2 regions of the Lawsonibacter sp. LCP25S3_E2 genome follow, and region 1 is predicted to be linked to the other one. Evidence: predicted binding sites of a transcription regulator. Region 1 holds the regulator's gene; the other holds the start of a gene.

What was found. The regulator HrcA, encoded in region 1, represses chaperone genes, less so after heat shock. The targets are predictions, from matches to a motif close to TGTTAGCACTCNNNNNNNNNGAGTGCTAACA.
Region 2: htpG (molecular chaperone HtpG) is a predicted target of HrcA. The motif match lies at 2,821-2,851, and genes of this name have one in related genera.

Annotation. Positions count from the first base shown of each region.
Region 1 covers NZ_JBQKJL010000021.1:17,642-34,119, reverse strand. Annotated here, with positions in the region: gene ACTQ3R_RS14215 (peptidylprolyl isomerase) at 118-639, opposite strand; gene smpB (SsrA-binding protein SmpB) at 665-1,126, opposite strand; gene ACTQ3R_RS14205 (thiamine diphosphokinase) at 1,209-1,880, opposite strand; gene ACTQ3R_RS14200 (cysteine desulfurase family protein) at 2,049-3,188, shown strand; gene ACTQ3R_RS14195 (MATE family efflux transporter) at 3,212-4,588, shown strand; gene hrcA (heat-inducible transcriptional repressor HrcA) at 4,775-5,875, shown strand; gene grpE (nucleotide exchange factor GrpE) at 5,921-6,493, shown strand; gene dnaK (molecular chaperone DnaK) at 6,588-8,450, shown strand; gene dnaJ (molecular chaperone DnaJ) at 8,642-9,814, shown strand; gene ACTQ3R_RS14170 (cation:proton antiporter) at 10,043-11,233, shown strand; gene trmB (tRNA (guanosine(46)-N7)-methyltransferase TrmB) at 11,279-11,977, opposite strand; gene ACTQ3R_RS14160 (M56 family metallopeptidase) at 12,089-13,888, opposite strand; gene ACTQ3R_RS14155 (BlaI/MecI/CopY family transcriptional regulator) at 13,888-14,268, opposite strand; gene asnB (asparagine synthase (glutamine-hydrolyzing)) at 14,384-16,240, opposite strand; gene ACTQ3R_RS14145 (flavin reductase) at 16,406-16,478, shown strand, end outside.
Region 2 covers NZ_JBQKJL010000001.1:260,948-265,782, forward strand. Annotated here, with positions in the region: gene ACTQ3R_RS01365 (GntR family transcriptional regulator) at 1-278, opposite strand, end outside; gene ACTQ3R_RS01370 (PstS family phosphate ABC transporter substrate-binding protein) at 536-1,474, shown strand; gene ACTQ3R_RS01375 (hypothetical protein) at 1,476-2,759, shown strand; gene htpG (molecular chaperone HtpG) at 2,908-4,824, shown strand.

The DNA.
Region 1 (16,478 bases):
CGAGAGGAACATTGCAGCGTATTTCAACGGACTTTTTATAACCGTCAGGCTACTATGTGAGAAAATGAAGTGGGAACTTCTCCTCCCCGTCGGAGAGGAGAAGTTTCCATCATGTGATTAGACCTTCTCGGGTTCGGGGTAGTCCACACCGAAGGTGTCCACGGTGACCTTCTTCATCTTCTGCTCCTCACGGGGACGGTCGTTCCAATCCGTTTTGGCAGAGACGATGGCATCAGCCACCTCCATGCCCTCGATCACCTTGCCGAAGGCGGCATACTGGCCGTCCAGGTGGGGGGCCTTTTCCACCATGATGAAGAACTGGCTGCCAGCGGAGTTAGGGTTCATGGCACGGGCCATGGACAGCACACCCCGGTCGTGAAGCAGGTCGTTCTTGACGCCGTTCTGAGCAAACTCACCCTTGATGGAGTAGCCGGGGCCGCCCATACCGGTGCCCTGGGGGCAGCCGCCCTGGATCATAAAGCCAGGGATGCAGCGGTGGAAGATCAGGCCGTCGTAAAAGCCCTTCTGGATGAGGCTGATAAAGTTATTCACACTGTTGGGCGCCACATCGGGGTAAAGCTCCGCCTTGATGATGCCGCCGTTTTCCATTTCAATGGTGACGATGGGATTCTGAGCCATGGGTATCATCCTTTCCTATGTTTCATTACCGGTTCCGGGTCTTCATAGCCCGGTCGATCTCCCGCTTTGCATCCCGCTTGGCAGAGGACTCCCGCTTGTCGTAGAGTTTTTTGCCTTTGGCAAGACCCAGCTCTATTTTGACACGGGGACCTTTGAAATATATGGTCAAGGGGATCAGGGAATAGCCGTCTTGTTTAATGCGGCCAAACAAGCGCATGATCTCCCGCTTGTGCATGAGAAGCCGGCGGGGACGGCGGGGATCTTTATTGAATATATTGCCCTTTTCATAGGGACTGATATGCATCCCCAGCACAGAGAGCTGGCCATCCTTAATAATACAAAAGGAATCCTTTAAATTCACATTGCCCAGGCGGATGGACTTGACCTCAGTGCCCGCCAGCTCAATGCCGGCCTCGTATTTTTCTTCAATAAAATAGTCGTGGTAGGCTTTGCTGTTTTTGGCGATAACTTTGACCGCCTCACCCATGGCGGACACCTCCTCTCCGGGACTTTAGGGGTCAACTATACCATAGGATACCCAAAAAGGCAAGGGGTAAGACCGCGAGGACTTATTTGACCCACAGCTTTGGCATAAGAGAATAGAAGTCTCCCTTATCCTCCCAGATGAGCAGGAGGCTTCCCTCCCGTACAGACACCTGGGCGGGCGCGTCTAAAAATTGATTGCTGACGCCCAGGGGGAAGGAACCGGTGAGCGTGTAGTCCTGCAGCGGGTATTTCAGGTTGGCCAGGGTGACGCCCTGAGCACAGCCGCTGTTGCAAAATACAGACAGATATCCGGACATGGTGGAGGGGAAGGTGAGGCAAGCGCCGTCCCGCACGCAGGTGACGATGGTCTTTTCCCCTGCCAGGAATCCCTGGGCTCCGTGCAGCGTCAGCCAATCCAACAGCTGGAGATTGCCCAGAGTGTGTTCCAGCCGTCCGCCTACGCCGCCCAGGAGAATAAAGCGGCGGTAACCCATTTCCAGCCCCTTGCGCAGGGCGTAGACCATGTCGGTGTCGTCCTTTTCGGCGGGGAGCTGGATGACATTGGGGTGGTTGGGCCGGTGGCCCAGGGAATCGAAATCCCCCACCGCCAGGTCGGGCATGACCCCGTAGGCCAGCAGAGAGTCAAACCCCCGGTCAGCGGCAATCACATAGTCCCCCGGAGCGGGATAGGGCCGGAGATTGGGCGTCAGAGACATGGCACCTACGATATAGCAAATCCCGGATAAATTGTCCATAGAGCAGCACTTCCTTGGATAGGGTAGTTTCATTATATACAGCCCTCATTTTATTTGCAAGGGGGCAGGGGCAGAATGTGTCTATTTGTGTCGCTTATCCTTGACTTTCCAGGCGCGGCAGAATAGAATAGGTCTACTACGCACAGATGAGTGTTTGGAGGGATGAGTGTGTTTCATTACTTCGACAATGCGGCCACTACACAGGTTCGGCCCGAGGCCGCTCAGGCCGCTCTGGAAGCCATGACACAGCAGTGGGGCAATCCGTCCTCCGTGTATCAGTTCGGAGGCAGGGCGGCGGCCTTGGTGAAGGATTGCCGGCGGGATGTGGCCCAGGCGTTGGGCTGCCAGCCGGAGGAGGTCTACTTTACCTCCTGTGGAACGGAGAGCGACAACTGGGCCATTCGTTCCGGGGTCGAGCTGAACCGGAGAAAAGGAAGGCACATCATTACTACGGCCATCGAGCATGCCGCTGTGCTGGAGCCGTGCCGGGAGCTGGAACGCCAGGGGTGGGAGGTCACCTATTTGACCCCGGACAAACAGGGGCAGATCGATCCCGCCCAAGTGGAGGCAGCATTGCGGGAGGACACGGTGCTGGTATCCATGATGCTGGTCAACAATGAGCTGGGGACCATTCTGCCTGTGAAGGAGACGGCTCGAGCCATTCAAAAATCCGGCTGTCCCGCGCTGCTTCACTGCGATGGGGTGCAGGGGTTTTTAAAGGTACCGTTTACGCCAAAGGAACTTGGAGTGGATCTGCTGTCCATCAGCGGGCATAAAATCCATGCGCCCAAGGGGATTGGCGCGCTGTACATCAAAAAGGGACTCAAGCTTCCACCCCTGATCCGAGGCGGCGGACAGGAGTCCGGGCTGCGTTCGGGTACGGAGGCTACGGGACAGATTGCCGCCCTGGCTGCCGCTGCCCGTCTGGGCAGAGCGACCATGGAGGCGGATTTGAAGCACATGGCCCGCCTGCGGGAGGAGACGGCTGCCCGCTTGACGCAGCAGGTGCCGGGACTTAAGGTGCTGGTGGAGCATGGCGCGCCCCACATCCTGCCGGTGACCATGCCGGGGTATAAGAGCGAGGTGGTGGTGCGCTACCTCAGCGACCGGGGCGTGTTCCTCTCCTCCGGCTCGGCCTGTCACAAGGGAAAGCCCAGTCATGTGTTTGCGGCGCTGAAGCTGCCAAAGCCCGAGCTGGACGGAGCCCTGCGCATCAGCTTTTCCGCAGATACCAGCCAGGAGGACGTAGATGCCCTGGTTCAGGCGCTGGCTGCGGCAAAACAAGAGCTGTTTCCCACGATGTCTTAAATTTTACGAAAAGGAGAATGTTTGTGCTCGCTTATATGAAGCAAAAGCCTGGCTTCTACCGCCAGGTGGCGGCGTTGGCTGCGCCCATTGTGCTGCAAAACTTGATCACCAGCACGCTGAGTATGGCGGATACGTTTATGGTTGGAATGTTGGGGGAAGCCCCCATGGCAGCGGTGACGCTGGCCAATATCCCCCTGTTTGTAGTGCAGCTGTTTATCTTCGGAGTCCAGAGCGGCTCGTCCGTCCTTATTAGCCAATATTGGGGCAAACAGGACATGGAGGCCATCAACCGGGTGATGGGCGTGGCCATTTGGGTAGTGCTGCTGGTCTCCTCGGTATTTGCGGGGATTTTGCTGGTTTGCCCGGTACAATTCCTCAGCCTCTTCGGCAATCAGCCCGAAGTGGTGGAGATGGCGGCCCAGTACGGCAGCATTGCCGGTATATCTTATGTGCTCAATGCCTTTACTATGATGTATGTGGCCGCCTACCGGAGTATGGAGCGGCCCCAGCTGGGCATGTACATCCTGGCCGCTTCCATGACCGTCAATACCTTTTTAAACTGGGTATTTATTTTCGGCAATCTGGGGGCCCCCGCCATGGGGGTGCGGGGCGCGGCCCTGGCAACCCTCATTGCCCGTGGGCTGGAAGTGACCATTGTGGTGACACACATGGCCCGCAATACCTTTTTCCGGATTCGGGGCGGGCTTTTGCTGAGACCGGGACTGCCCATGCTCCAGCGGTTCCTGCGCTATGGCGGCCTGGTGGTGTGCAATGAGACTATGTGGGGTCTGGGAACCTCCATTTTCCCCACCATCATGGGCCACATGGAGGGCAGCACCGAGATTTTGGCGGCCTACACCCTGGCGGGCAATGTGGAAAAAATTTGTACCGTGTTCTCCTTCGGCCTGGCGGCCACCGCTGCCATTATCATCGGCCGGGAGATCGGAGCGGGCAGAACGGCCCACATTAAAAATGTAGGCCTGGCCATGAATACCCTGGCAGTGGTGTGCGGCGTACTGCTGTCGGTGTTCCTGGTATTCTTTGCACGGGAAGTGGCACCCCTGTGGGTGTTCCCCCTGTTCAAGCTGTCCCCAGGAGCCAGCTCGGTGGCGGCGATGATGATTACCGTTATGGGATTGTTGATGCCCCTGCGCAATTTCAACAGTGTCAATATCATCGGTGTACTCCGGGGTGGAGGCGATGTGAGAGCGGCTACCTTGATTGATGTATCCCCCATTTGGGTGTGTGCCATTCCCTATGCCATTTTCTGCGGTGTGGTGCTGCGTACCTCGGTGTTCTGGGTTTACCTGGCCTTTGGTGTGGAGCAGGTGGTCAAATTTGTGCTGGGCGTGTGGCGCCTGCGCTCCGGCAAGTGGGTGCGTGACCTGACAAAAGGATAATGGCAAACCAGTTTGGTGCTGTTTTGAAATCACCGTCCGGTATCTCCGGACGGTGATTTTTTAGCACCGTTCCTGCGCCTGTGCAAAAGAAATATACCTGCTATTTGTTTAAAATAAATTCATAAAGTGGCTATTGACAATTCTCAGGGGGAGTGGTACATTATCTTTAGCACTCGGGGAATATGAGTGCTAAAGAAACGAAACGGAAAGGCGGCGGTACGATTGGAATTGACAGAACGGAAAAAGCGTATTCTGCGCGCCATTGTTGAAACCTATATCGCCACTGCCGAGCCCGTTGGCTCGAAGGCGGTGGCGGAGCTGGCGGGACTGGATGTCTCCACTGCCACCATCCGCAATGAGATGGCCGACCTGACGGAGCTGGGCCTGCTGGAGCAGCCCCACACCTCTGCAGGACGGATTCCCTCCGCGGCGGGCTACCGGCTGTATGTCAACGAGCTGATGGACCGCCAACAGCTGACCATTCAGGAGACCCAGCGCATTAACGAGGCGCTGAACCTGAAAATGGAGGAGCTGGACCGGGTCATCGACCGGGCGGGCAAGGTGCTCTCCCAGCTGAGCGATTACCCCGTTTTTACGGTGGCGGCGGCCAAGCAGCGGGTTACAGTCAAGCGTTTTGATCTGCTGATGGTAGAGGAGAACGCCTTTATCGCCGTGGTCATGACGGACAACAGTGTGGTGAAGAACAAGCTCATTCATCTTCCCGACCAGCTGTCCGATACCCAGCTTCAGCTTTTGTCCGCGGTGCTCAATACCTCCTTTGTGGGGCTGTCCCGTGAGGAGATGGAAGAGGCCCTGGACAAGATGGAGACCCACACCGCGCCGGGTGCGTTTGAGCTCATTTCCCTGGTCGTAGAATTTGCCATTGAGGTGCTGGATGACCAGGGGCGGCAGAAGTTCCGCACCGCAGGTATCACCCACCTGTTGGAGCACCCGGAATACCGCAGTCTGGATAAGGCAAAACCCCTGATGAATTATCTCAGCGAGGAAAATGAAACCTCCCGCCTTCCCATGAACCTGAACAACGGGAAGAGCATGAATATCCTCATCGGTCCGGAAAATGTCAACGATGCCCTGAAAGATACCAGCGTGGTCATGGCCAGCTACGATATCGGAGATAATATGAAGGGGATCATCGGTGTGGTAGGCCCCACCCGGATGGATTATGCCAAGGTGACCGCCCGGCTGTCCTATTTTGCCGATAGCCTGACCCGGATGTTTGGCAAAGAGCTGCCCTCTGGGGAACAGGAAGACAAGGAAGAATCCTGAGTGAGCATGAGGAAAAAATATTGAACAGCGAAGGAGCACAGCATCGTGAGTAAAAAGGAAAAAAAGAACGAGATCCCCTCTCAGGAACAGCCCGAGACCGAAGCTGTTCAGACTGAGACCGCTGAGGCCGAAGCCGCTCAGGCAGAGACCACCGAGCAGCCCCAGCAGGAAGCGCAGGCTGCCCAGGAGGACCCCATTCAGAAACAGCTGGCTGCCCAGGAGGACCGCTTCCTCCGCCTGGCTGCTGAATATGATAACTACCGCAAGCGCACCGCCAAGGAGAAAGAGGCCCTGTGGAACGAGGCAAAGGCGGATACCGCCATTGCGTTCCTGCCGGTCTATGACAATCTGGAGCGGGCACTCAAGCAGCCCACCGCCGATGAGGCCTATAAGAAGGGCGTGGAGATGACCATGAATCAGCTGAAGGAGATTTTCTCCAAGCTGGGCATTACCGAGATTCCCGCGCTGGGTGAGAATTTTGACCCCAATCTCCACAACGCAGTTATGCATGTGGAGGACGAGACCCTGGGCGAGAATGTGGTGGCCGAGGTATTTCAGGCCGGCTTCCAGCTGGGAGAAAAGGTCATCCGGTTCGCCATGGTAAAGGTAGCAAACTGATCCGAAGCGCGGAGGCGTGCATTTTACAGCCGCTGCAGCGTGACCATATAAATTCGTTAACAACAATCTTTCATATATTTAGGAGGAAAACATTATGTCTAAGATCATTGGTATCGACTTAGGTACAACCAATAGCTGTGTAGCCGTTATGGAGGGCGGCGACGCCGTCGTCATCGCCAACGCCGAGGGCAACCGTACTACCCCTTCTGTGGTGGCCTTCTCCAAGGACGGCGAGCGTATGGTGGGCCAGGTGGCCAAGCGCCAGGCCATCACCAACCCCGACCGGACCATCAGCTCCATCAAGCGTGAGATGGGCACCGATTACAAGGTGGAGATCGACGGCAAGAAGTACACTCCCCAGGAGATCAGCGCCATGATCCTTCAGAAGCTGAAGGCGGACGCCGAGGCCTATCTGGGCCAGACCGTCTCCGAGGCCGTCATCACCGTTCCCGCTTACTTCACCGATGCCCAGCGCCAGGCCACCAAGGACGCCGGTAAGATCGCCGGTCTGGACGTGAAGCGTATCATCAACGAGCCCACCGCCGCCGCTCTGGCTTACGGTGTGGATAAGGAAGACGCCCAGAAGATCATGGTGTATGACCTGGGCGGCGGCACCTTCGATGTGTCCATCCTGGACATCGACGAGGGCGTCATCGAGGTTCTGGCTACCGCCGGCAACAACCGTCTGGGCGGCGACGACTTTGATAAGTGCGTCATGGACTGGATGGTTGCTGAGTTCAAGAAGGCCGAGGGTGTGGACCTCAGCGGCGACAAGGTGGCTATGCAGCGTCTGAAGGAGGCCGCCGAGAAGGCCAAGATCGAGCTGTCCGGCGTCACTTCCACCGCCATCAACCTGCCCTATATCACGGCCGACGCCACCGGCCCCAAGCACCTGGACCTGACCCTCACCCGTGCGAAGTTCGATCAGCTCACTGCCCACCTGGTGGAGGCCACCAGCGGCCCCGTGAAGCAGGCTCTGTCTGACGCCGGTCTCACCGGCAGCCAGCTGTCCAAGGTCCTGATGGTGGGCGGCTCCAGCCGTATCCCCGCCGTGCAGGAGATGGTGAAGAAGCTTACCGGCAAGGAAGGCTTCAAGGGCATCAACCCCGACGAGTGCGTGGCGCTGGGTGCTGCCCTCCAGGGCGGCGTGTTCACCGGCGACGTGAAGGACCTGCTGCTGCTGGACGTCACCCCCCTGTCCCTGGGCATTGAGACCATGGGCGGCGTGATGACCAAGCTGGTGGAGCGCAACACCACCATCCCCAAGCGGGCCAGCCAGATCTTCACCACCGCGGCCGACAATCAGACCTCTGTTGAGGTCCACGTGCTCCAGGGCGAGCGTGAGATGGCCCAGTACAACAAGACCCTGGGCCGCTTCCACCTGGACGGCATTGCTCCCGCCCGCCGCGGCGTGCCTCAGATCGAGGTCACCTTCGACATCGACGCCAACGGCATTGTGAACGTGTCCGCCAAGGACCTGGGCACCGGCAAGGAGCAGCACATCACCATCACCTCCTCCACCAACATGTCCAAGGAGGACATCGACAAGGCCGTCAAGGAGGCCGAGCAGTTTGCTGCCGAGGACGCCAAGCGCAAGGAAGAGGTTGACATTCGCAACAACGGTGACCAGATGGTCTACCAGACCGAGAAGACCCTGGAGGATATGGGCGACAAGATCCCCGCTGAGGACAAGAGCAAAGTGGAGAGTGCCCTGAACCACCTGAAGGAGACCCTGAAGGGCAACGACAGCCAGGCGATCAAGGACGCTACCGAGGCTTTGACCAAGGAGTTCTACGCCGTCAGCGAGAAGCTCTATGGCCAGGCCGGCCAGGCTGCCGGCGGCGCGGGCCCCGATATGGGCGGCGCCAACTTCGGCGGCGGCCAGCAGGGCGGCGGAAACGCCGGTCCTGATGTGGTGGACGCTGACTATGAAGTCGTGGACGACGATAAAAAGTAAGATAACAAAATAAGCATAGGCGGGGCTCTGCCCCGCCTGTGTGGCGTCTATTTTAAATCGAAGAAAGTTAAATTTAGGGATGGGAAGCCACCTCCCTCCTGGCGGTGCCGGGAAGCGGGATTGCTTCTGCAAGGACAGATGAGAGCATGGTTCGAAGGCCCCATTCCTAATTTGTAAAGTTGGTGAACCATATGCCAGAACAGAAACGAGATTACTACGAGGTCCTGGGCGTCTCCAAAGGGGCTTCGGAGGAAGAAATTAAAAAAGCTTACCGCAAGCTTGCTAAGCAGTACCACCCGGATCTGCATCCAGGAGACAAAGAGGCGGAGGAACGCTTTAAGGAGATCAACGAGGCCTATGGCATTCTCTCGGACCCGGAGAAGAAATCCCGCTATGACCAGTTTGGCCACGCCGGTGTAGACCCCAACTTTGGTGCCGGGGGCGGCGGCTTCAGCGGAGATTTTGGGGATCTGGGTGACATCCTTGGAGATATTCTGGGCGGCGGCTTTGGCGGCTTTGGCGGCTTCGGCGGGTTTGGCGGCGGCTTTGGCGGCTCTGCCCGGCGCAACGGCCCCCAGAAGGGGGAGAGCCTGCGGGCCAACATTACCATTACCTTTGAGGAGGCGGCCTTCGGCTGCACCAAGGAGATCGACCTGAACCGTACGGAGACCTGTGAGGCCTGCCATGGTTCCGGCTGTGAGGCGGGCACCACCGCGGAGACCTGTCCCGATTGCCGGGGCACCGGCGCGGTGCGGGTACAGCGTGGCGGCGGCGGCTTTGCGTTCTCCACTACTACCACCTGCCCCAAGTGCCGGGGTACGGGCAAGATCATCCATAGTCCCTGTAAGGCCTGCGGCGGCGCGGGCAGTGTGCGCAAGAAAAAGCGTGTTTCTGTGACCATCCCCGCCGGTATTGATGATGGTCAGGCGGTCTCCCTGCGGGGCCAGGGCAACGCCGGTGTGAACGGCGGCCCCTCCGGAGATCTGCTGGTGGGCATCCGGATTAAACCCCACAGCCTGTTCCAGCGGGACGGTACCACGGTGCTCTATGAGCACCCGGTGTCCTTCTATCAGGCGGCTATGGGAGCCGAGCTGGAGATCCCCACCATCGACGGCAAGGTCAAGTGGACCCTGCCCGCCGGAACCCAGCCTGGGACTACCTTCCGCCTGCGTGGGAAGGGAATTCCGGAGCTGCGGGGAAGAGGCCGGGGCGACCAGTATGTGACCGTGCGGGTCCAGGTGCCTACCTCCCTGAATGCCGAGCAGAAAGAGGCTCTCAACGCCTTTGGAGCGGCCATGGGAGAAAAGGTGCCGGAAGAGGGCGGCATCAAAAGCTTTTTTGAAAAGAAGAAAAAGAAGAAATAACACGGTGATAACCAGACAGTAGAAATCCCCCAATAACTACGGCAAGAGCAGCCGCCTTTTGGCGGCTGCTCTTTGTTTGAGCAAATCTTCACTGGGTCTTTTCTAAAAACGAAAAAATCTAAACGAAATGTTAACGAAAAGAAGCTTGATTTTTTTCCGCTGCAGTTCTATTCTGTAACGGTTCCGAGAAGCGGGTGTTTCGCCGCTGATCGGATAGGAGGTGCTCTTATGGAAACGTATGTAATTTTTCGTGACATTGCCATCATTCTGGTGGCGGCAAAGTTTTGCGGGCTGGCAGCCAGGCAGCTGCATATGCCCAGCGTGGTAGGCAATATCATTGCCGGATTGCTGATCGGACCCTGTGTGCTGAATTTTGTGCAGCCCTCTGACTTCCTGAGCCAGATGGCGGAAATCGGCGTGGTACTGCTGATGTTTACAGCGGGTCTGGAGTCTGACACCAAAGAGATCATCCGCAGCGGCCCGAAGGCCCTGGCGGTGGCTGCTTCCGGTGTGATCGTTCCCCTGGTGGCAGGAACAGCGCTCTTTCTGCTGTTCTATGGCCAGGCCGATACCCAGCGAAACCTCTTTTATGAGGCACTGTTTATTGGCTGTATTCTGACGGCAACCTCTGTGTCCATTACGGTGGAGGCCCTGCGGGAACTGGGACATTTAAAGGGAAAGGTCGGCACGACCATCATGTCCGCCGCCATCATTGACGATGTGCTGGGCATCATTGTGCTGACCCTCATCAGCGGCCTGAAGGACCCCAACACCTCCATTTTGATGGTAGGGGTCAATACGCTTGCATTTTTTGTGTTCTCGGCCGTGGTTGGATATATCATCTTCCGCTGCTTTAAGTGGATGGACGCCAAATATCCCCATACCCGCCGGGTGCCCATTCTGGCCCTGGCCTTCTGTATGGCCATGTCCTATGTGGCGGAGGCCTACTTTGGAATTGCCGATATTACCGGTGCCTATCTGGCCGGTCTGGTGCTCTCCAATCTTCACGATGCCCCTTACATCGAGCGGAAGATGGACATCAACGCCTATATTATCTTTGGCCCGCTGTTCTTTGCTTCCATCGGCCTGAGTACGGATGTGGGAGATATGGACAGCAAGCTCATGCTCTTCACCCTGGTCTTTGTGGTGGTGGCGCTGCTGGCGAAAATCGTGGGCTGCGGCGGTATGGCCCGCCTGTGCGGATTTAACGGGAGCGAATCTCTGAAAATCGGCGTTGGCATGATGAACCGGGGTGAGGTGGCCCTGATCGTGGCCCAGAAGGGTTTGGCCCTGGGGCTTTTGAACTCTATGTTCTTTACCAGTGTCATTATGCTGATCCTGATTTCCGCCATCGTGACCCCCATTCTCCTGAAGGTGCTCTACCAGCGGGATGAGCGGCTGGGAATTACAGAGGAATAAAAAAACAAGCGCCCGAACCAGTTTGGTTCGGGCGCTTGTTCATGGTTACGCTTCTCGGCGGGTGGGGTCGGGGCCTACGATGGGGTGAAACTCCGGCTCCGGGTCCATCTTTTCCTTGGTGCCCACACAGCGGTTGATGTGGGTTCCTAGGAGATGGAATTTCTCCTCATAGTCGGTCATGACCCCACAGATCCCGCTGCCGTGGAGGTCGCGGGTGACCTCCGACAGGGCATAGCCCGCCTTGGGGAACTGGAACAGGGACCACTCAAACAGGTCGTGGTTGTCCGACTTGAAGTGGATCTGTCCCCCCTCCCGGAGGATGCCCCGGTAGAGGACCAAAAACTGGGGGTGGGTCAGGCGGCGGCGGGCATGCTTCAGACCGGGCCAGGGGTCACAGAAGTTGATGTACAGCAGATCTACCTCGTCCGGGGCGAAGTAGTCCCGGAGCAGGGCGGCATCGCCGTCAATAAAGAAAATATTATCCAGGCCCTTTTCCATAGAGCGCTCCATGGCAATGACCATGGCATCGGGTACCCGCTCCAGGGCGATGTACAGCACATCGGGGTTCTGCTGGGCAGTTTCCGCGGAAAAGCGGCCCTTGCCGCAGCCGATCTCCAGGCGCAGCTCACGGGCATCGGGCTTCAGATCCCGCCAGTGGCCCCGGTACTGGGCCGGGTCAGCAATCAAATACCGGGCACACCGCTCCATGCGGGGGACCAGGTTGGGCTTTTTTCTCATTCTCATTGGAATTCATACACCTCTCAGGCAAATTGCAAGGGTATCTTACCACAAAGGGCGGCGCCTTGGCAATCCTTATGCCTGTGGTTTTCCGGGAAAGTTCCCTTTGACCTGCCCTCAACCTCGGGCGGTCTGGCGGGCAATGAGGTCGGCAATGGTCTGAGAGGCGCCGGAGGGCAGGACGGCCATGCTGTCGTACCACTGGTCCTTCCACCGCATCAGGGTGAGTACATGACAGCCGTCCTCCTCTTCCAAAAACAGCAGCTGGTCCCAGGGCTCCTCACCCCACTGCTGGGGTGGGAGAAGGGAGAGGCGGGCGCTCCAGGCAGGGAGGTGAACTTCGTGGTTATAGATATAGGCACGGGAAGAGGGTTCCCCCTGGGCGAAAAGGACTCTCAGTTCCTCCAGAAGCTGCGGGTCGGTGAGGGCAGCACCGGGAGTGTCGCTGGACAGGGGGCTGGCGGCCAGATAGACGGTGTCCGCCTGGCGCAGCTGCTGCTGGATGTCCTCCAGGGTGAGGAAGCGGACAGCGGTGAGCTCCGTCAGGCGCTGGGCCGTGCCGTGGGGATAGACGGCCAGGGACTGCCAGGATACCGGCCCGGTGCTGATCCACAGCCGATCCTCCCCGGCACAGTCACACAGGTAGAAGGAAGGCGTCTCTTTCCAATCCTTCACCATCAGCCAGTACAGGGGACATGCCCCGGCGTGGTCCGGGGAGGGCTGGAGGGAATCGGAGGCCTCCTGGCCGGAGGCAAGCAGGGCACGAATTTCCTCTACCCGGTCAGGGCGGTAGACAGGCAGGGGCTGCCGGAAATTCTGAATGTTGTCCGAGTGGTCCAGAGCCTGGAGAAAGGCTTGGTAGCTGTGGATCTCCGGCGGCTTCACAAAGGACACCAATGTGACCATGGCCAGGGCGGACGCGGCCAGAAACAGGGCGGTTTTCACGGTGTGGGGCCGCTTCACCAGCCGGATGACCCGCTGGCGGATGCCCCAGCTCCCCTGGGCCATGGTGGTGGAGCAGGTGAGCACGTCACGGGGGCGGGGACCCCGCTGGGCGACCAGGGAGACAAGCGTGCGGCCATAGGGGATGCGCTCGTCCTCTCCCAAATGGCGGATGGCCCCCTCGTCACAGGCCAGCTCCCCGTCCTGCCGGGACAGGTAGGCAGCCGCCCAGACCAGGGGATTGTACCAGTGCAGCACCAGCACCAGGCAGCGCAGGGCAGACCAGATGTGATCCCAGTGGCGGAAGTGGGTGTACTCGTGGGCCAGGGCGTGGCGGAGGACCGTTTCATCCTGGGCTACCTCCGGGGGAAGGTAGATGTTGGGCCGCCAAAGGCCAAAGAGACAGGGGGAGGAGAGGCCGGGCACCACATAGACCGGGAGCGGACAGTTGGCATCCAGCCTCCGGTCCAGGCGAAGGGTGCGAGAAAAACGGCGGTTGGACCAGAGCAGCACTGCCCCCAGTACCCCCACCCCCAGGACGTAGAGGAGCATCAGGGCCTGGGACAGGGGGAGGTAAAAGGCGTAGTGGAAGAGCCCCTGGGGGGTGATGACATTACAGCCGGGATAATAGGGAATCCCCAGAATGCTGGTGTAGCTGACGGAGGAGGAGACCACGTCCCATGGCTGGAGAGAGTGGAGCATAGACTCCTCCGATTCCTGGGGAATGTCCACCGGTCCCGTCCGAAAGGCGTATAGGTCTTCACGCTGCACATAGTCGTTCAGCCGCTGGGAAAGAACGGGGGAGGGAGCCTGGGGCATGGGGACCTGAACGGGGATGAGCAGCCGCAGCAGCACTACCGCCCACAGGGCGTACCGAATGCGGGCGGACAGCCGCTCCCGGAGCAGCAAGCGCAGGGCCAGCACCAGCAGGATCAGCAGGGAGGAACCCAGCGCCCAACGAATCAGAACCTCCATCACGATCCCTCCTCTTTCGCCCGGCGGAGGATGGCGTAGAGCTCGTCAATTTCCTCCCGGCTCAGGGCCCGGTCCTGGGTCATGGCCGATACCATCAGACCCACGCTGCCCTGATAGACCCGCTCCAGAAAGGAGCGGGTCTCCTGCCGCCGGGCAAGCTTTTGCTCCAATGTGGGATAATAGCGGCGGGTGCGCCCCACAATCTCACAGCGAATGAGCCCCTTTTCCTCCATGCGGTGGAGGGTGGTGATGGTGGTGCTTTTGGCCCAACCGATGCGCTGTTCCAGGGCCGCTGCCAGCTCCATCACGGTCATGGGGGCCTGGGCCCAGAGGCAGTCCATCACATACCACTCACTGTTGGTCAGCACTTTCTCTTCCATGCCAATTCACCTCCCAAAAGGTCTATCTTGTAGACCTAATATAACATGAAAGGTCTACAATGTCAACCAAAGAGCAAAAAGAACGGCCCTCTCCGCTGGGAGAGGGCCGTAAAAATCAGTTGGGCTGGAAGGGCTCCACGCCGCACTGCTCGGGGAAGTACACCTGATACCAGATGAGGAAGGACAGCACCGTGTAGAGCTTGCGGTGGGTCTTGGCCTTGCCGGTGTAGTGCTGCTCCAGCAGGTCCAGCAGGTACTTCTGATCGAAGAACTCAGACACATAGTCCTGGCTCAGCAGGTCCTTGGCCCAGTTGTAGTACTTCTCCTCCCGCAGCCACTGGATGAAGGGGACGGGGAAGCCCACCTTGGGGCGGCGTATCCACTCGTCGGGGAGCATGGGCTCGGCGGCCACCCGGAGGGGGTACTTGGTGGTGGACTTGCCCCGCATCTTCTGGTCGCTGGGGATGGCCCGTGCCACCTTCCATACTTCACGGTCCAGGTAGGGCACCCGCAGTTCCAGGGAGTTGGCCATAGTCATCCGGTCAGCCTTGCGGAGGATGTCCAGGGGCTGCCACAGGTGGAGGTCCAGGTACTGCTTCTTAATGAGGTCATCCTGATTTTTCACCTTGGCGTAGTAGGGGGCGGTAATGTCCCGGAAAGTGCGGTTGCTGCGGTACTTGGGCTTGAGAACCCGCTGGGCCTCCTCATTATTAAAGATGAAGGCCTGGCCCACGAAGGTGTCCTCCACCCGCTGGGCAGCGGAAGTGAGGAAGCCCTGGCCATGGAAATAGGGGAGCTTGGACACTCCGGCGGCCACCGCCTTGCGGATGGGCATGGGGAGCTTGCGGTATGCCCGGTAGGGCTTGGTGGTGTGGTAGGTGATATAGCCGCCGAAGAGCTCGTCAGAGCCCTCGCCGGAGAGGACCACCTTTACGTCCTGGGCCGCCAGCTTGGAGAGAAAGTACAGGGGGACGGTGGACAGGTTGGCGTTGGGCTCGTCTGCGTAGTACTGGATGGTGGGCAGAATGTCAAAAAATTCCTGGGCGGAAATGGACTTGGAGATGTTCTTGAGCCCCAGTTCCTTGCACAGGGCTTTGGCCTCCCCCGTCTCGTCAAAACCCTCCCGGTCAAAGCCCACGGAGTAGGTCTTGTCCGGGCGGGACAGGCAGGCGATGACGCTGGAGTCGATGCCGCCGGACAGGAAGGCGCCCACCTCCACGTCACTGATCTGGTGGGCGTCCACCGACTCGGTGACCACCTGGCGGATCTGTTCAGCCCGCTTCTCCAGGGGCACATTCTCCGGCTCGAAGGAGAAGGTGTGGTAGGCGGAAATCTCCACGGTGCCATTCCGGTAGAAAAGCTGGTGGCCGGGGAGCAGGCGGAACACGCCTTTGAGGAAGGACTCGTCCAGGGCAGAGTACTGGAAGGTGAGGTAGAACTTCAGCGCTTCGGTGTTCAGCTCCTTCTTGAAGTCGGGATGGGGCAGGAAACTCTTCAGCTCAGAGCCGAAGAAGAAGGTGTCCCCCATCTGGGCGTAGTAGAAGGGCTTGATGCCAAAGGGGTCTCGGGCTCCGTAGAGCTCCTGCTTCTCCTTGTCCCAGATGACAAAGGCAAACATGCCCCGCAGGCGCTTGGTAAACTCCGGGCCAAACTGCTCATAGCCCTGGAGGATGACTTCGGTGTCGGAGTTGGTGAGGAACGTACGCCCAGCGGCGATGAGCTCCTCCCGGAGCTGCTGAAAATTGTAGACCTCGCCGTTGTAGGCCAGGACCAGATTTCCGTCCTGGCTGACCATGGGCTGGTGACCATTGGCAAGGTCGATGATGGAAAGACGGCGGTGGGCGATGGCGCAATGCTCGTCCACAAAAAATCCCTCGTCGTCAGGACCGCGGTGGCGGATCTTGTCCGCCATGGCCTTCAGGGCCCCCTGGTCAGGAACGGAGCGGGAAACAAAACCGGTAATGCCGCACATAAGAGAAACCTCCAGTTGCTGAACACAAAAATTCATGATATAGTATAAGCGGAAAACCATGGGATGTCAATTTCACAAAGCAGAAAGAAACAGAGAAAACACCGAAAAAATTGGGCGTTTTTTGGGAAAACTATCCCTACACATCAAATTTACGGAGGAAAGACTATGGACCAGAAGGTTATGTACACGCTGAGCTATGGGCTGTTCGTGCTGTCCGCCCGCCGGGGAGAGAAGGACA
Region 2 (4,835 bases), on a different contig from region 1:
ATCACCACACGGGCCTGGGAGCGCCGGACAGCTTCCAGCACCGCGGTGTCCTGGGTGACCATGCGCCCGGCGGTACGGTCCGCTTTGGCAAGGCCATCCTGCTCCAGCTGGGCCAGGGAGCGCTGCATGGTGTTGGGATTGACCCCCGCTTCGGCGGCCAGCTCCCGCACCGAGGGCAGCCTGCTCCCCGGCGGGTAGACCCCGGTGATGATCCGCCGGGTCATCTGTTCCGTCAGCTGGAGCCAGATGGGCCGGTCATCGGTGAGCTTCCAATCCATAGGTGCGCCTCCTTGTTTGTATTATTGTATTATGTATCTAGTACAATAATACATTCATATTCCTTTGTCAACCCCTGGGACCGTTTTTAATGTAATTTTTATATTTTAAGAATTCTTAAGGATTTGTCACTGATTTGTAGCTGATTTGCAGAGATTTTGTGATGATAACCGGCATTTCCCCCTGCTATAATAAGCTTACCCGGTGGGAACAGATTCCCACGGGCCGATCCTTTTTTCCACCTGACAGGAGGAACTTTATGATGAAACGTGTCTTATCTTGCATAGCCGCCGCCCTTTCCCTGGCGGTGGTCCTTACCGCCTGTTCCCCCAAAACTGCCCAGGGAGGCTCCGCCTCCTCTGCTCCCGCGTCCAGCGCTTCCCAGGCCCCCTTTGTGTTTACCAGGGAAAACCTGCCCCGGCTGGACGGCTCCACCTCTACTGTCCCGCTGGCAAAGGCCATGTGCGCCGTTTTGTTGGGGGAGGAGCCCGAGCAGGTGGCCGATCTGGTCAGCTTCTCCCGCACCACCCAGTCCTACCGCAATCTCATGGCCGGAGAGCGGGACCTGGTGCTGGCGGCGGAGCCGGAGGGAGAGGTCCTGGCCCAGCTCCAGGAGGAGGGGCACTGGCACTACACCCCCTTTGCCACGGATGCCCTGGTCTTTGTGGTCAATGAGGACAACCCGGTGGACAACCTGACCTCTGAGCAGGTGCGGGACATCTACACCGGGGAGATCACCAACTGGAACGAGGTGGGCGGCAGCAGCCTGGACATTGTCCCCTTCCAGCGCAACCAGGGCGCGGGCAGCCAGACCATGTTTGAAAAGCTGGTCATGGACGGCCAAAGCCCCATGGAAGCCCCCGAGGCCTGGGTGCCCGACTCCATGCAGGGGCTCATCGATGCGGTGCGGCAGTATGACAACACCCCCTCCGCCATCGGCTTTACCGTCTATTACTACGCCAATGACATGGAGATGGCACGGGGGCTGAAGGTTTTGTCCATTGACGGCGTCACCCCCAACGCCCAGAGCATCCAGGACGGCAGCTATCCCTTCCTGAACCCCTACTATGTAGCCATTGACCAGAACACCCCCTCCGACAGTCCCACCCGAATCCTCTACGACTGGGTGCTGGGCGCCGAGGGCCAGAAGTTGGCAGCCATGGAGGGCTATGTGCCCGTTATGGAAGGAGTGGAGTAGGATGAAGCCCCGTGGCAAATGGGCCGCACTGGCCCTGGCCGGGGTCCTGCTGGCTGGGTGCGCCCCCCAAACGGGCGGCACCTCCCAGCTCCCCGCCGGCCCCAACGTCCAGACCGACTGGTCTGTTCTCCAGGAAGAAGATGCTCTCCCCGCCGTAGGGGGGCGGTTCTACGAGCAGTATACCCCTGAGCTCATTCCCCGCAGTTCCTACGGCCCCCTGCTTCCCTTTGCAGGAAGCCAGGGCCTGACCCTGGCCTGGTGGGAGGAGGAGCCCGCCTATACCTCGCCCACCTGGTTCTATGGGCTGATGACCCAGGACGGCACTTTGGTCATGGATGCGGTGTGCTCCTCCATCACCCGCTGCGGCTACTCCCAGTTGGATGACCAGGGGCAGCGCCAGGACCACTCTCTCCCCGTCTACATCCTGACTCAGGGCAATCCCGATCGGGGCAGGCCCGGCACCGGCACCCTGGTGGCCCTGGCTGTCCAGGACGGCAGCTGGTGGACCGATTATCAGTACTGGGGCGTCATCCCCTACCCGGACGGGATCGCCGCCGGAAACGGGGAGGGTCTGACCCTGATCAGCGCCCAGACCGGGGAAAAAACGGGCCAGTTTACCTGGGCCGAACTGGGCATCGACGACCCGAACGCCATCCCCTGGTTTACCGGCGACGCCACAGGCTCCGTCCAGTGGAAGGACGGCCTGCTCTTTCTGGGCACCTACGGAGACGCCAACCAAATTGCCCGCTTCCTGGACCCCGCCACCGGGGAAGTCTCCGCCACCAGCGCCGAGGAGTGGTTTACCGGGTGGGACGCCTACTGGAACCAGTCCCTCTCCTGGGCCCCTGTGTCCCATGAGGACGGCACCATCACCCTCTCTCTGGGTGAGACGTCCTACACCCTTCCCTCTCCCATTCCCCAGGACGACTACCCCTCGGTGGTGGGCGGCGACCGGGTCTATTTCCTCAGCTGGGATGAACAGGGCAGCATCTTCGCCGTCACCGACCTGGAGGGAAACATTTTGATCCCGGTTCAAAAGGGAGACCTTACCCCGCTGGACGGCACCCGAGAGGGCGGCCCCCTGCTGTTCGCCATCCCCCAGGGACCGGAATGGCGGATCCTTGACCGGGACGGAAACGAGCTCTATACCCTGCCTGGCGGAACGGGAAGCTTTTGCTATCTGGTCAATGGGCTCATTGAGGTCGTCCAGGACAACTGCATCTCCTACTATCAGCCCCAAACCGGGACCTGTATCCGCCGCACCTATGCTGGTCTGCCCGGTTAAGGCGGAACTGTAAAAAAACTGTGAACACCCTTGCTTTTTTACAACAAGTGCGCTATGATAACGTTAGCACTCAGGAATTATGAGTGCTAACGTTATTTCTTTTATTTGTTATAAATAAACTTTACTATACACGGAGGAATCAGAAATCATGGCAAAGAAGCAGTTTAAGGCCGAATCCAAGCGGCTGCTGGACCTGATGGTCAACTCCATCTACACCCACAAGGAGATCTTTCTCCGGGAGCTTATCTCCAACGCCAGTGATGCAGAGGACAAGCTGGCCTACAAGTCTCTCACCGACGACAGCGTGGATGTGAAGCGCAAGGACCTGAAGATCACCATCGTCCCCAACAAGGAGATGCGCACCCTCACCGTGTCCGACAACGGCATCGGCATGACGAAGGAAGATCTGGAGAACAACCTGGGCGTCATTGCCCACAGCGGCTCCGGCCAGTTCAAGGCCAATCTCAGCGAGGATGACAAGGCCGCCGACAAAATTGACGTCATTGGCCAGTTCGGCGTGGGCTTCTACTCCGCCTTTATGGTGGCCGACCATGTGACCGTGGTGTCCCGTGCCTGGGGCAGCGACGAGGCCTTTATGTGGCAGTCCGACGGGGCCGACGGCTACACCATCACCCCCTGCGAGAAGGACGCCCCCGGCACCGATATCATCATGCACATCAAGCCCAACGCCGACGAGGAAAACTACGATCCGTATCTGGAGACTTATAAATTACAGGAGCTGATCAAAAAATACTCCGACTATATCCGCTACCCCATCGTCATGGAGGTAGAGGACTACCGCCAGAAGGAAAAGCCCGCCGACGCCGGGGAGGACTACAAGCCCGAGTGGGAGACCGTGAAGGAGTGGAAGACCCTTAACTCCATGGTGCCCCTGTGGCAGCGTCAGAAGTCCAAGGTAAAGCCCGAGGAGTATAACGCCTTCTATAAGGAGAAGTTCAACGACTGGCAGGACCCCCTGGCCGTTATCCACACCAGTGCCGAGGGCGCGGTGACCTATAAGGCCATGCTGTATATCCCCGCCCAGACCCCCTATGACTTCTACACCCGTGAGTACCAGAAAGGACTGCAGCTTTACTCCTCCGGGGTGCTCATTATGGACAAATGCGCCGACCTGCTCCCCGACCACTTCCGCTTTGTCAAGGGCGTGGTGGACTCCGCTGACTTCTCCCTGAACATCAGCCGTGAGGTCCTCCAGCATACCCGCCAGCTGAAGGTCATCGCCTCCGCCCTGGAGAAGAAGATCAAGTCTGAGCTGCTGAAAATGCAGAAGGACGACCGGGAGAAGTACGAGAAGTTCTGGGGCGCCTTCGGCACCCAGATCAAGTACGGCGTGGTGGCCGACTACGGCGCCCACAAGGATGTGCTCCAGGACCTGCTGCTGTTCTGGTCCTCCAAGGAGGGGAAGAACACCACTCTGGCCGCCTATAAAGACCGTATGCCCGAGGACCAGCCCTTCTACTACTACGCCTGCGGCGAGAGCGTGGAAAAGATCGCAAAGCTGCCCCAGGTGGAGCGGATTCTGGACAAGGGCTATGAGATCCTCTACTGCACCGAGGATGTGGACGATTTTGTGATGAAGGCCCTGGGTGAACTTGACGGCAAACAGTTCAAGTCCGTCAACGAGGAGGACGCCCTGCCTCAGACCGAGGAGGAGAAGAAGGCCGCCGAGGAGAAGGCCGAGGCCGGCAAGGATGTGCTGGATGCCGTGAAGGAAGCCCTGGGTGACCAGGTGAAGGAAGTGCGCATCTCCTCCATTCTCAAGTCCGGCGCCTGCTGCCTCACCGCCGACGGCCCCGTCTCTCTGGAGATGGAAAAGTATATGCGCAAGGTGGAGGGCAGCGCCCACATGAAGGCTGACCGGGTGCTGGAACTGAATCCCGACGCCGCCCCCTTTGCCGCCCTGAAGCGGGCCGTGGAGGCCGGAGACCAGGATACCGTAGCCAAGTACGCCAAGCTGCTGTACGCCCAGGCTCTGCTCCTGGCCGATCTGCCTCTGGAGGACCCCGCCGAGTACACCCAGCTGGTGTGCTCCCTGATGGTCTGATTTTTTCCCAA